DNA from 3 places in the Virgibacillus ainsalahensis genome. Region 3 is predicted to be linked to each of the others. Evidence: riboswitches for the same ligand, from Rfam matches in the RefSeq annotation. Region 3 holds a riboswitch; each other region holds the start of a gene.
What was found. A riboswitch is a leader RNA that binds a small molecule or an ion and turns the genes downstream of it on or off. The one in region 3 is predicted to bind cobalamin.
Positions count from the first base shown of each region.

Region 1 (3,971 bases), 1.4 Mb from region 3:
CAAAATTTAACTGAATTTGAGGAAACATGGTTAGAAAATGAAGAGGAATTAAGACAGATGTTTACAGAAAATGAAGAAATCGTGAACCATATGATATTACCTAATAGTGATACAGAGGCAATGTTGGTAGGTGCACCAGTTTCAACAAATGATGGTGGAGTCTTTGTATATCAATCATTAGATGTAATCGCACAAACAAAAGCTGAAACGACAAGGATCATATTGCTTACAGCTGGAATTGCCATTGTTTTAACGACTATTTTTGCAGTTTTTCTATCTACTCGTATTACTTCACCATTGATTAAAATGCGTGAAGCTGCATTCGACTTAACAAAAGGAGAATTTAATACGAAAGTTCCAATATTAACCCATGATGAAATTGGTGAGCTGGCAATCGCGTTCAATCGTATGGGCAGGCAACTCAAATTTCATATTAATGCACTAAGGCAGGAAAAAGAACAGCTGTCCAGTATTGTGCGGTCCATGGCTGATGGTGTGATTACCTTGAATCGCAATGGGGATATGATTGTAACCAATCCACCTGCGGAAAAATTTATCGACGATTGGTTTTTTGAAAATAATATAGATAATGATATGGATAATAAAAAGCTTCCCAGTGAATTACATGAAATTCTACAGAAAGTCATTGATGGCGAGTCAGAATCTTTAAATGAATTTCAATTGCAGGGGAGAAACTGGGTAATGCTGATGACTCCATTATATGACCAATCTTACGTCCGGGGCGCAGTTGCTGTTATCCGGGATATGACAGATGAAAGACGGTCAGATATATTGCGTAAGGATTTCATTGCAAATGTATCACATGAATTACGGACACCGATTTCTATGTTGCAGGGCTATAGTGAAGCGATTGTAGATGATGTAGCTGAAAGCAAAGAAGATAAAAATGAACTCGCAGGAATTATTCATGAAGAATCCTTACGCATGGGCAGGCTTGTGAATGAACTGCTCGATCTTGCCCGGATGGAAGCAGGGCATATCCAGTTAAATGTAGAAGTAGTTGAAGCAGATATTTATGTAGATCGTATTTTAAAAAAATTTAAGGGTGTGGCAGAAGACAATCATATTGAATTAATACTCACCAAGAATTTAATTGAACCAAAAGTGTCCATAGATCCTGACCGAATTGAACAGGTTTTCACAAACTTAATTGATAACGCTATCCGTCATACCGATGAACACGGTTTTGTTAAAGTTCATATCGAATCTGGTAAGCATGAATTCCATGTTGATATTGAAGATAGTGGTAGTGGAATTGCTGAAGCGGATTTACCGTTCGTATTTGAACGCTTTTACAAAGCAGATAAGGCCAGAACCAGAAATAAATCTAAAAAAGGAACTGGTTTGGGACTAGCAATCGCAAAAAATATAATAGATGCACACCACGGAACGCTGACAGTTAAAAGTAAAGAAAATGAAGGGACTACATTCACTTTCAAACTACCTCAAAATAATTAATATGTTCTAAACGATCAATATATGATATGATTTAAATAGTAATTGAATTGAATACATCTAGGGAATGTTGGTGTAATTGCTTAAAAGGGAATCCGGTGAAAATCCGGAACTGTCCTCGCAACTGTAAATGATTAACGAAATAAGCGAAACCACTGTATGAATAGTCATATGGGAAGGGCTTAGAGTAGGTAAGAATCATAAGTCAGTAGACCTGCCAAATTCTTCTGTTTCAATGCTTCGAGGGTATGAGCGATTGAGACAACCGGATACATAAATGCATAAACCGACCTTTTTATGTTTCGATTGTCTGCAGGAAGCTAACTCGATGACGAGTTAGCTTTTCTTTTTTTATTTTAGAAAAAAATGATTTATATGGAGTAAAGAATATAATTTCTTAGGGTTTGGTGATCAGGTCTTGATGATAAACCAAGTTTTTCTAAAATAATGAAGATTTTTAATCGCAAACGTATCCTTAATTACAAACTATTAACGAAGGAGATGGAATAAAATGAACAAATGGATGTTGCGTCTGGGAATCCTCATGCTGGTTATTGGAGTCCTCGCAGGATGTGGCGCGAATGATTCTCAACAGGAAGAATCAACTGAAGCTAGTCAGGAACAGCCAGCGGAAACACAGGAAAGTGAAGAATCGGTTACCATTACACTCTCAAAGGACGATGGTGATGAAGTAATAACGGAAGAAGAAGTAGCAATAGAAGAAGATGCCATTCTAATGGATGTAATGGAAGAAAACTTTGATATCGAACATGATGGAGGATTTATTACCTCTATAGATGGAATAGCCCCAGAAGAGGGCGAGGAAAAATCATGGATGTTTTTTGTGAATGGGGAGACGGCTATGGTAGGAGCGGAAGAGCTCGAGTTATCACCTGATGATGAAGTTACATTTGATTTGCAGGCATGGGAATGATGTAATATTGAATACATATAAAATAACCCTGCTGGCACTTCTTGCAGCATTGGCTGTCGTCGGCAGATTTGCTTTAGGATTTCTGCCAAATGTTCAGCCGGTTACAGCGATTATCATCATCAGTGGTTTGTTTCTAGGACCATTAGCTGCAGTAATGTTGGCATTATTAACAACATTTTTATCCAATATATTATTAGGTATGGGCATTTGGACAATTTGGCAAGTTATTTCGTGGGCTATCATCGGATTGATAAGTGGATGCATTGGAAAGACTTGGAAACGAATTCCATTATTGGTTATTGTAATATATGGAATATTTAGTGGGTATTTATATGGATTTATAGTTTCCTTGACAACTTACCAGGTTACCGGGAAATTCCTGCCATACTATTTAGCAGGACTGCCATTTGATACCTCACATGCAATAGGAAACGCAATTTTCATCGTGCTGCTTTATCCAGCTATTTCATATTTTTTAAAAAAATACTCCGATAAACGTTTTGATCTGCAAAACATCAACTGATACGAGTTGGTGTTTTTCTTTTTTTCCATTATAGTAATATTACATTGTAACATTATAATGATGCCAAACGACTAATTGAATGAACGGAGGTACTATATGAGGGCCGTTTTCGATCGAATATATGATAATTACCATAAGGACTTGTTTCAGTTCATTTTTTATATGGTAAAAGATAAGCAATTAACAGAAGACCTTGTTCAGGAAGTATACATAAAAGTTTTAAAATCATTTGAAACATTTAAGGGAGAAAGTAGTGAGAAAACATGGTTATTTTCGATTGCAAGACATGTTACCTATGATTATTTCCGTTCCAAAAATAGAAAAAAGAAGCGAATACTGGAATTCTTCGACTGGGGTGAAAAAGGGGAGTTGATTCAGGATGATACTCCATTGCCAGAAGAAATTGCGATACAAAGTGATGAAATGAAGAGGATTTATAAATATTTGGATCAATGCACCAACGATCAAAAAAGTGTACTGATATTGCGTTATATACAATCCTTTTCAATCAAGGAAACTGCTGAAATATTAAACTTTAGTGTGAGTAAGGTGAAAACCACGCAACATAGAGGGTTAAATGCATTAAAGAAATTCATATCAGAAGATCAGGAGAAAGGGGGAGAAGCATGATGGAAGAACAGGAAAAGCAAAAGATTGCAGATAAGCTCAAGCAATTTCCTGTGATAATTGACGAAACAGATAAAGACGACTTATTCCAGCGGATCTCCTCACATCAGGATAAAGACGTAAAAGTGAATAAAAATAAAAGGTTTATACCTGCTTTAGGAATAATAATGACTTTTGTAATCATTGTATTTATTGTACCGTCATTATTGAATTCATCAATGTTTCAAAATAATGACGAACAATCCGCAGACTATGCACTCGATGTTTCCGATCAAAATGAGGTCACTGAAAATCAACAAGAATCTACAACTGATTCATTTGGACAGGAATCCAGCAATGATGATGTCGAGCAGGAAACGATGCTGGCGGATCCTTCCTCAGATACTCATGTCATACAGGAAATTGGAGATA
Region 1 is NZ_AP043943.1:1,741,619-1,745,589, reverse strand. Features, by position in the region: gene ACZ427_RS08375 (ATP-binding protein) at 1-1,479, shown strand, start outside; cobalamin riboswitch at 1,531-1,712, shown strand; gene ACZ427_RS08370 (DUF4430 domain-containing protein) at 1,988-2,410, shown strand; gene ACZ427_RS08365 (ECF transporter S component) at 2,418-2,933, shown strand; gene sigX (RNA polymerase sigma factor SigX) at 3,030-3,563, shown strand; gene ACZ427_RS08355 (hypothetical protein) at 3,560-3,971, shown strand, end outside.
Region 1: linked by a shared signal. The riboswitch ahead of ACZ427_RS08370 (DUF4430 domain-containing protein) and the one ahead of ACZ427_RS15690 (acyl-CoA thioesterase) in region 3 are both predicted to bind cobalamin.

Region 2 (3,971 bases), 610 kb from region 3:
TTTTTCCATATAAACCGGATATTTTTCAAAAATGGGGATAAGCGATTTGAAGATTAATGCGACCGCCTGATGGAATTCAGATTCATTAGGGTTTCGCATTACTACGGTATTATAAACTTTATCCATATATTCTTGGACGATTTTCTTTCTGCCAGTGTTACCTGTTTCTTTTGTAATACTTATCATAATGGATCTAGAACCTCCTAAATTATTTTATTTTAATGTGTCCGTAAATACAACATATGATATACTTTACATTAAAAAATTAATCGAAACAATATAAATAATAGATAAAACTGATGCCATTATGAGATAATAAAAGGAAGGGGGGAGTATATTGGAACTAAAACAGATCAAATATTTTATTGAAGTTGCGAAACGGGAACATGTGACAGAGGCTGCCCATGCCATGCATATCGCGCAATCTGCAGTGAGTAGGCAGATTTTTAATTTGGAAGCGGAACTTGGTGTTGATCTTTTTATACGAGAAGGGCGTACTGTGCGTCTAACAACAATTGGCAGAGTTTTTCTTGAACATATGGAACAAGCGATGTATGTTATTGATGACGCAGCACAGGTGATTGAAGAATATACAGATCCGGAGCGGGGAACTATTCATGTCGGTTTTCCCAGCAGTTTATCTGCATATATTCTCCCAACTGCCATTTCAGCATTTCGGGACCACTACCCAAATGTTAAATTTAAATTAAAACAAGGATCCTATCATAAATTAAAAGAAGCCGTAATTAATGGGGAAATTAATATGGCGCTATTGGGGCCTGTCCCCATGAATGAAAAAAAACTGCAGGGATCTATTTTATTCACAGAAAATATCTTCGCATTATTGCCGGTGAACCATTCTCTTGCAGAAGCTTCCTCCTTAAATTTGAATCAATTGCGCGAGGATTCATTTATATTGTTCCCTCAGGATTATGTGCTAAGGGATCTCATCATCAATGCCTGCACGCAGCTGGGGTTCAGCCCAAATGTCTCCTTTGAAGGGGAGGACATTGACGCAATTAAAGGTCTTGTTTCAGCAGGGCTCGGGGTTTCCCTGATTCCGGAAATTACCTTAATTGATAATTTGCCGCGTTCGACTGTTAAGATTCCGGTCACCGAACCAGATGTCACCAGAACGTTAGGTGTTATTATTCCTAAAGACCGTCAATTATTGCCGACAGAAAGAGTGTTTTATGAATTTTTGAAGGAATTCTTTATGCGTCTGGAAAAATTCCAGCATTAATTTGTGTTGGTTAAATGTTTGCTTTCCATAATTTAATATGATAATGTTTAATACAAGATATTGATAACTAATTAAAATTTAATACCATATGTTGTGTAATGAGTTAAGGTGACATATTGATGTCTGAAAAGGGAATCCAGTTATAAGCTGGAACTGCCCCCGCAACTGTACGTGTGGACGAAAAAGATATCCACTGTATCGCAAGCTGAAAAGCGATGATGATACGGGAAGGACTTTAGTAGGGAGAAGCATAAGTCAGGAGACCTGCCATAACTTGAAGTTTCATTTCTCCGGGGTGAGAGAAGGTGAGGCGGTGGAGATATTGACTTTTGTCGTCTGAAAACCGTTCATCCCAGGGGTGAACGGTTTTCTTAGCTTGGACGAAGGAGCGCGGAACTAGCAGCATGGAGCGCAGGAGTTTTTACGATGAACGCCGGTGTTCACGGAGTAAACGCTGGCCCTTGGAATCTAAAAAATAGAACTGCACTCAACCGGGAAAAACTGTTTTATACATACGAGGAGGTACCACTATGCTAACAAAAATGACAACGTTGGAAGAAAGCATTAGTCAAATGATTGATAAAGCATCAATCGGTTTATCCATCAACACAGAAAGTTATAAAGAAAAATCTTTAAGAATGTTAAATACCGCCAATTTTTCAGCAAAAACAGTAGATATGCTAATTAAAAATGCATTGGAAAATATTGATGAGGCTGAGCCGGATTGGACATACCTGGCTGCAAGAATCTATTTACAGCAACTGTACCGGGAAGCTTCAGAGAATCGTAACGATGAATCTACTAATCTATATGGAAACTTTTATCAGCTTATCGAAACATTGACAGAGCAGGGGATATATTCATCCGCTATCCTTTCAAAATATACAAAAGATGAAATCGACCATTTTGCAGAGCAGATCCAACCGCAAAATGATTCCCTGTTTAATTATTTGGGTATCTACAGCCTCGCCACACGTTATCTAGCAACAGATCATGAGAAAAATACGTTCGAATTGCCGCAGGAACGCTGGATGATTATATCCATGTATCTGATGCAGGATGAGGACCAGTCGCATCGATCAAAGTTTGTAACAGAGGCTTACTGGGCGCTTAGTAATTTGTATATGACAGTGGCAACCCCGACACTTAACAATGCTGGTAAAACACATGGCCAATTGTCCAGCTGCTTCATTGATACGGTGGATGACAGCCTGCAAGCAATTTATGACAGTAACACAGATATTGCCAAGCTTTCCAAGAATGGTGGCGGAATCGGCGTATATATGGGGAAAATCCGCAGCAGGGGAAGTACAATTAAAGGTTTTAAAGGCATGTCGAGCGGAGTCGTTCCATGGATTAAACAACTTAATAATACAGCTGTAAGTGTCGATCAGCTTGGAACAAGAAAAGGGGCTATTGCGATTTATCTCGATATTTGGCACAGAGATATTGAGTCCTTTCTCGACCTCAAATTAAATAATGGTGATGATCGCATGCGTGCACATGATATTTTTACCGGTGTAAGTTTGCCGGATCTTTTCATGGAAAAGGTGGAGAAACGTGAAGACTGGTACTTGTTCGACCCTCATGAAGTGCGTCAGACCATGGGGTATTCCCTTGAGGATTTTTATGACGAAGAAAAAGGAAATGGGTCGTTTCGGAGAAAATATGAGGAATGTGTCGAAACAGAAATTTTGTCGAAACGAAAAGTTCCAGCAATCGACATCATGAAACGAATCATGAAGTCACAGCTTGAAGCAGGCACACCGTTCATGTTTTACCGGGATGAAGTGAATCGACAGAATAGCAATCCGCATCATGGGATGATCTATTGTTCTAATTTGTGTACCGAAATTACGCAAAATCAATCACCGACGGAATTTATTGAGGAATTTGTTGAAAATGAGAATACAATTGTAAAAAAATATAAGGCCGGGGACTATGTTGTATGTAATTTGAGTTCGATTAATCTGGGGAAAGCTGTACCCGATAATGTTCTGGAGCGTTTGATAAAAATCCAGGTCCGCATGCTGGACAATGTTATCGATTTGAATACACTTCCAATCAAACAGGCGCAGCTCACCAATCAGAAGTACCGTGCGATTGGGCTTGGAACATTTGGCTGGCATCACTTGCTGGCAAAGGAAAACAAAGAATGGGAAACAGAGGAAGCGGTCATTCGTGCAGATGAATTGTATGAAAAAATTGCGTATTTGACGATTAAAAACAGTATGGAACTGAGCAGGGAAAAAGGAAGCTATCCGGCGTTTGAAGGAAGCAACTGGAGCACCGGCGCATATTTTCGCAATAAAGGCTATAGTGGTGAGCAATGGGATGAACTCCGTGAAGATGTAAAAGAATACGGCATACGTAATGGTTATCTTATGGCTGTCGCTCCAAACTCTTCAACTTCAATGATTGCAGGATCAACGGCAAGCATCGATCCGGTTTTTAAACCGTTTTATCATGAGGAGAAAAAAGATTTTAAAATTCCTGTCACTGCACCGGATATGACGCATCAAACCTATGATATTTACCGCCGCTCTGCCTATATTCTCGATCAGCGCTGGTCAGTCAGACAGAATGCAGCTAGACAAAAGCATGTGGACCAGAGTATTTCATTTAATTTCTATGTACCGAATACCATCCGGGCATCGGTATTGCTTGATTTGCATCTACAGGCATGGAAGGAAGGATTGAAGACAACGTATTATGTTCGATCAACATC
Region 2 is NZ_AP043943.1:3,790,924-3,794,894, forward strand. Features, by position in the region: gene gdhA (NADP-specific glutamate dehydrogenase) at 1-186, opposite strand, end outside; gene ACZ427_RS18805 (LysR family transcriptional regulator) at 338-1,243, shown strand; cobalamin riboswitch at 1,333-1,529, shown strand; gene ACZ427_RS18810 (ribonucleoside-diphosphate reductase subunit alpha) at 1,786-3,971, shown strand, end outside.
Region 2: linked by a shared signal. The riboswitch ahead of ACZ427_RS18810 (ribonucleoside-diphosphate reductase subunit alpha) and the one ahead of ACZ427_RS15690 (acyl-CoA thioesterase) in region 3 are both predicted to bind cobalamin.

Region 3 (3,971 bases):
TTGTGATGCAGAACAGTACAGCCTTTTGCCAGTCCCAGCGATGCCAGGCCATAATCTTGTGTGATAATTATGTCGCCCTTTTTGGCAAGTTGCATAATCTTGTAATCGGCAGCTTCTGCCCCTGTATCGACGTAAATCGTTTCTACTCCGTTCGGTTCCTTATCATGAGAGAAATGGGCGAAGCTTTTTACGAGCACAACACTGATATCTGCTTGTTGTCCGATTGAAACAACGATATTTTTAACTGGAGATGCGTCTGCATCCACATAAATCTTCATACATTTTCCTCCAACATTCGCCATAAGCACAAGTTTTATCTCATCTTATTTTGGCATATATAAAAACTTCTTACTACATAAGTTTGGGTTGTTTTAGCAATAAAATCTTGGTGAAAGCCAAATTTTAATCGTTCATTTCATTGTATTCGATTTTTTTACTTATATCAAAGAAGTGAAAGCTGTGATGGATTACTTCTTTACTGGTAATAATTTATGTAAAAATTATTATCAAATAAAACATTATCGGTTATGATGAAGAAATTGATTGTGTTTCTTTTAATTATTTAGGGGAAGATGAGTGATTGGATGAAGGAAAATATAGTAATTGAGAAGATGTCAAAAGCCGATTGGAACCAGGTTCGAGAAATTTATTTAGAAGGTATCAACACAGGCAATGCCACATTTGATACAGAATCTCCCACATGGGAGGAATGGAATGAAAAATACGCACCTACTTGCAGACTGGTCGTGAAGGAAGAGGGAAATGTCATCGGTTGGGCAGCATTGCTCCCAATGAACGGTAAAGCTGCTTTTTATGGTGTAGCAGAATTAAGCATCTATCTTAGCCCAAAAAGCGCTGGTAAAGGAATAGGGACAAGGTTATTGAGCGAGTTAATTACAGCAAGTGAAGCAAACGGATTTTGGACACTGCAATCCGGGATTTTTCCGGAGAATGTGACAAGTATAAAATTACATAGAAATGCTGGTTTTAGAGAAGTGGGAGTTCGGAGGCGTCTTGGTAGATTAAATGGGGTATGGCGTGATGTTGTTATGCTGGAGCGAAGGAGTAGTGTCGTTGGTGTTGATTAAGTGAATTTTATTTACTCGTTCAAATTAATTTTTAATGTGCATAAACGCAGGTTTTCAAGGGCTTGAGGAAAAATATGTTATACTAAACAAAACTGAATAACTTTTGCTTTATGGTGACGTTGCTTAGGCAAAGTTGAAAAGGGAAGTTGGTTAAAATCCAACACGGTCCCGCCACTGTAATGAGGAGACTTCTTCGGGTAGCCACTGTTTATTTAAATTGGGAAGGCGAGTAAGGAGTTGTTGAATCTTAGTCAGGAGACCTGCCATAAGGAAGAGCATTTAATCCTACGGGAGATAGGAGGGTGTTACGTTACGTACATATGGTAAATGAATTTGCTGTAGTGTATGAATCTGTAAAAAATAGTTATTAACATCTTCGGCTCAGGAGGTGTTTTTTGTTTTTTTAAGGAGGAGACTGTTTGTGAACATGATAGCGATAAAGGATACTAAAACGGTTCAAACCCGATTGGTACTTCCACCTGACACCAATCATTTGGATACTATATTTGGCGGAAAAATACTGGCATATATTGATGAAATCGCTGCGTTAACAGCAATGAAACATGCAAATAGTGCTGTTGTTACGGCATCGATTGATTCTGTGGATTTTCTGTCTTCAGCGAAAGTCGGTGATTCATTAACATTGGAAGCTTATGTTACATATACGGGGACAAGTTCTATGGAAGTATATGTTAAAGTAACTGCGCATGATTTGATAAAAGATGAGCAGAAATTAACTACCGAATCTTTTCTTACAATGGTAGCGGTGAATGAAAAAGGAGTACCGGTTCCGGTCCCTAAGGTGTCCCCGGAGAGTGAGGAAGAAAAACTTTTATATTCAACAGCCCCATCCAGAAAGGAGCATCGAATGAAACGCATTATTTATAGCAAGAAGAAAACTTGATATCATGTATAGCTAAAGCAGTTTGATAAGTATAGAAATATTGGTCAAGTCCCTTTTTAACGTGAGGTCTTGACCATTTTCCTCAGCCAATCTTCGTAAACAAATTATTCAATGATTCGCTCATGGATGGGTGGGTGAATATACTATCCCGCAGAAAGGTATAAGGTAACTTTGCTTCCATTGCCAACCTGACTGTATTAATGATCTCACTGGACTCTGCACAGAATAAGGTACAGCCTAAAATTTCTTTTGTTTTCGAATCAACAAGCGCTTTCAAGAGTCCATCTGTCTGTTTAATGATTCGAGTACGCGGAATTCCTGCTGCAGGCATTGTTGCAACTTCATAGTCAATCCCTGTTTCGATACCATTATTTCATTTATGATATAAGCAGCATTATCCTAAACAAAATATTGGGGTTACACGTCTGAAACTGCTAGTATCTTATTATATAAATGAAATTCACTATAGAGAGGTGAAGGTAATGAATCAGAAGGTAATGCTTAATAATAGGACAATTAATACGAAAAACTTTAATCAGCAAACGGTTGTGAAAGATGGTAGGCAGCTTCTTATGATCAGCTTTGAATTTGAAGTGACAAGCAGTGACTATCATGCTGTTACAGCTTTACTCTATGAAAATGATTTTACAGTGAAGGTTCCTGATGAAAACCTGGATTTTTCTGCCACCATTCAAAATTATTCTACCTCAATTACAAATTTATATGAGGAAAACAATGTTGGAATTTTCAATTTGGAGTTAATTCAGAAGGCAGGATAGGTTATAATGTAAAGCGTAGATTATTAGGAATGATATTTTATCAGCTGGAATATTATCTGCTGTTTAGTGTAACCAGGGTCCCTGTTTAAGAACTGGCACTACTTCATATTTTCAAACAGCTAAATACGAACAGAAGGGATGTTATGAATATGACTTCAAATCAAATTAAACCGCGTCTGGCATTGGAAAAAATACAACCATACTCTCCGGGTAAACCAATTTGGGAAGTACAGGAAGACTTGAAGCTGGATAAAGTAGTTAAGCTTGCATCAAATGAAAATCCCATAGGTCCTTCCCCGAAAGGAGTTCAAGCAATAACCGATAATTTAGCAGAACTTAACCGTTATCCGGATGCTGATACAAGTGCTTTGAAAAGCGTAATCGCTGCAAAATTAAATTTGTCAACAGGACAGTTGATTGTTACAAATGGAGCAGACGAATTAATTACTTTAATGTCGGAGGCTTTCCTCGAGGAAGAGGATGAAATCGTTGTACCCTTCCCATCTTTTAGTGAGTATGACTTTGGGGCACACTTAATGGGGGCAAAGGTAGTACCTGTTCAGCTGGGGGAGAGTTTCCAGTTTAATGTGGATAATATTCTCTCTGCTGTCACGGAGCATACAAAGTTCATTTATATTTGCTCACCAAATAACCCGACAGGTACATATTTGTCAAAAAGCGATTTTGAACGGTTGCTTGAAGCTGTGCCGAAGCATATATTAATCGTGTTCGATGGAGCATACAGTCATTATGCGTCAGCGGAAGATTATACAGACGGCATTGAGTATGTAAAAGCAGGATATCCGGTAGTTGTGTTGCAGACCTTTTCAAAAATTTACGGGCTTGCAGGTGTGCGAGTTGGCTTTGGCGCAGCACCGGAACATATCGTTCAAAGTATCCTGAAAGTGAAAGAACCATTTAATGTGAATACATTAGCTCAAGTTGCGGCTAAGGCAGCTATTACGGACGATGAACATGTTGAAAAATCCAAGGAGGCGAATATTGCCGGTCGTGAAAAGCTTTACCAGGCATTTTCAGAGCTTGGTTTAAGTTACACGGAAACGATGGCTAATTTTATCCTTCTGAAAATTGGCCCTGAAGCCCAGAAGGTGAGTGAAGAACTGCTTGCAAAAGGAGTTATTGTAAGATATGGGCCTTCATGGGGGACGCCGGAGCATGTACGTATTTCGATAGGGACTG
Region 3 is NZ_AP043943.1:3,179,715-3,183,685, reverse strand. Features, by position in the region: gene ACZ427_RS15700 (YaiI/YqxD family protein) at 1-278, opposite strand, end outside; gene ACZ427_RS15695 (GNAT family N-acetyltransferase) at 573-1,088, shown strand; cobalamin riboswitch at 1,183-1,370, shown strand; gene ACZ427_RS15690 (acyl-CoA thioesterase) at 1,516-1,992, shown strand; gene ACZ427_RS15685 (hypothetical protein) at 2,075-2,323, opposite strand; gene ACZ427_RS15680 (DUF3219 family protein) at 2,475-2,771, shown strand; gene hisC (histidinol-phosphate transaminase) at 2,921-3,971, shown strand, end outside.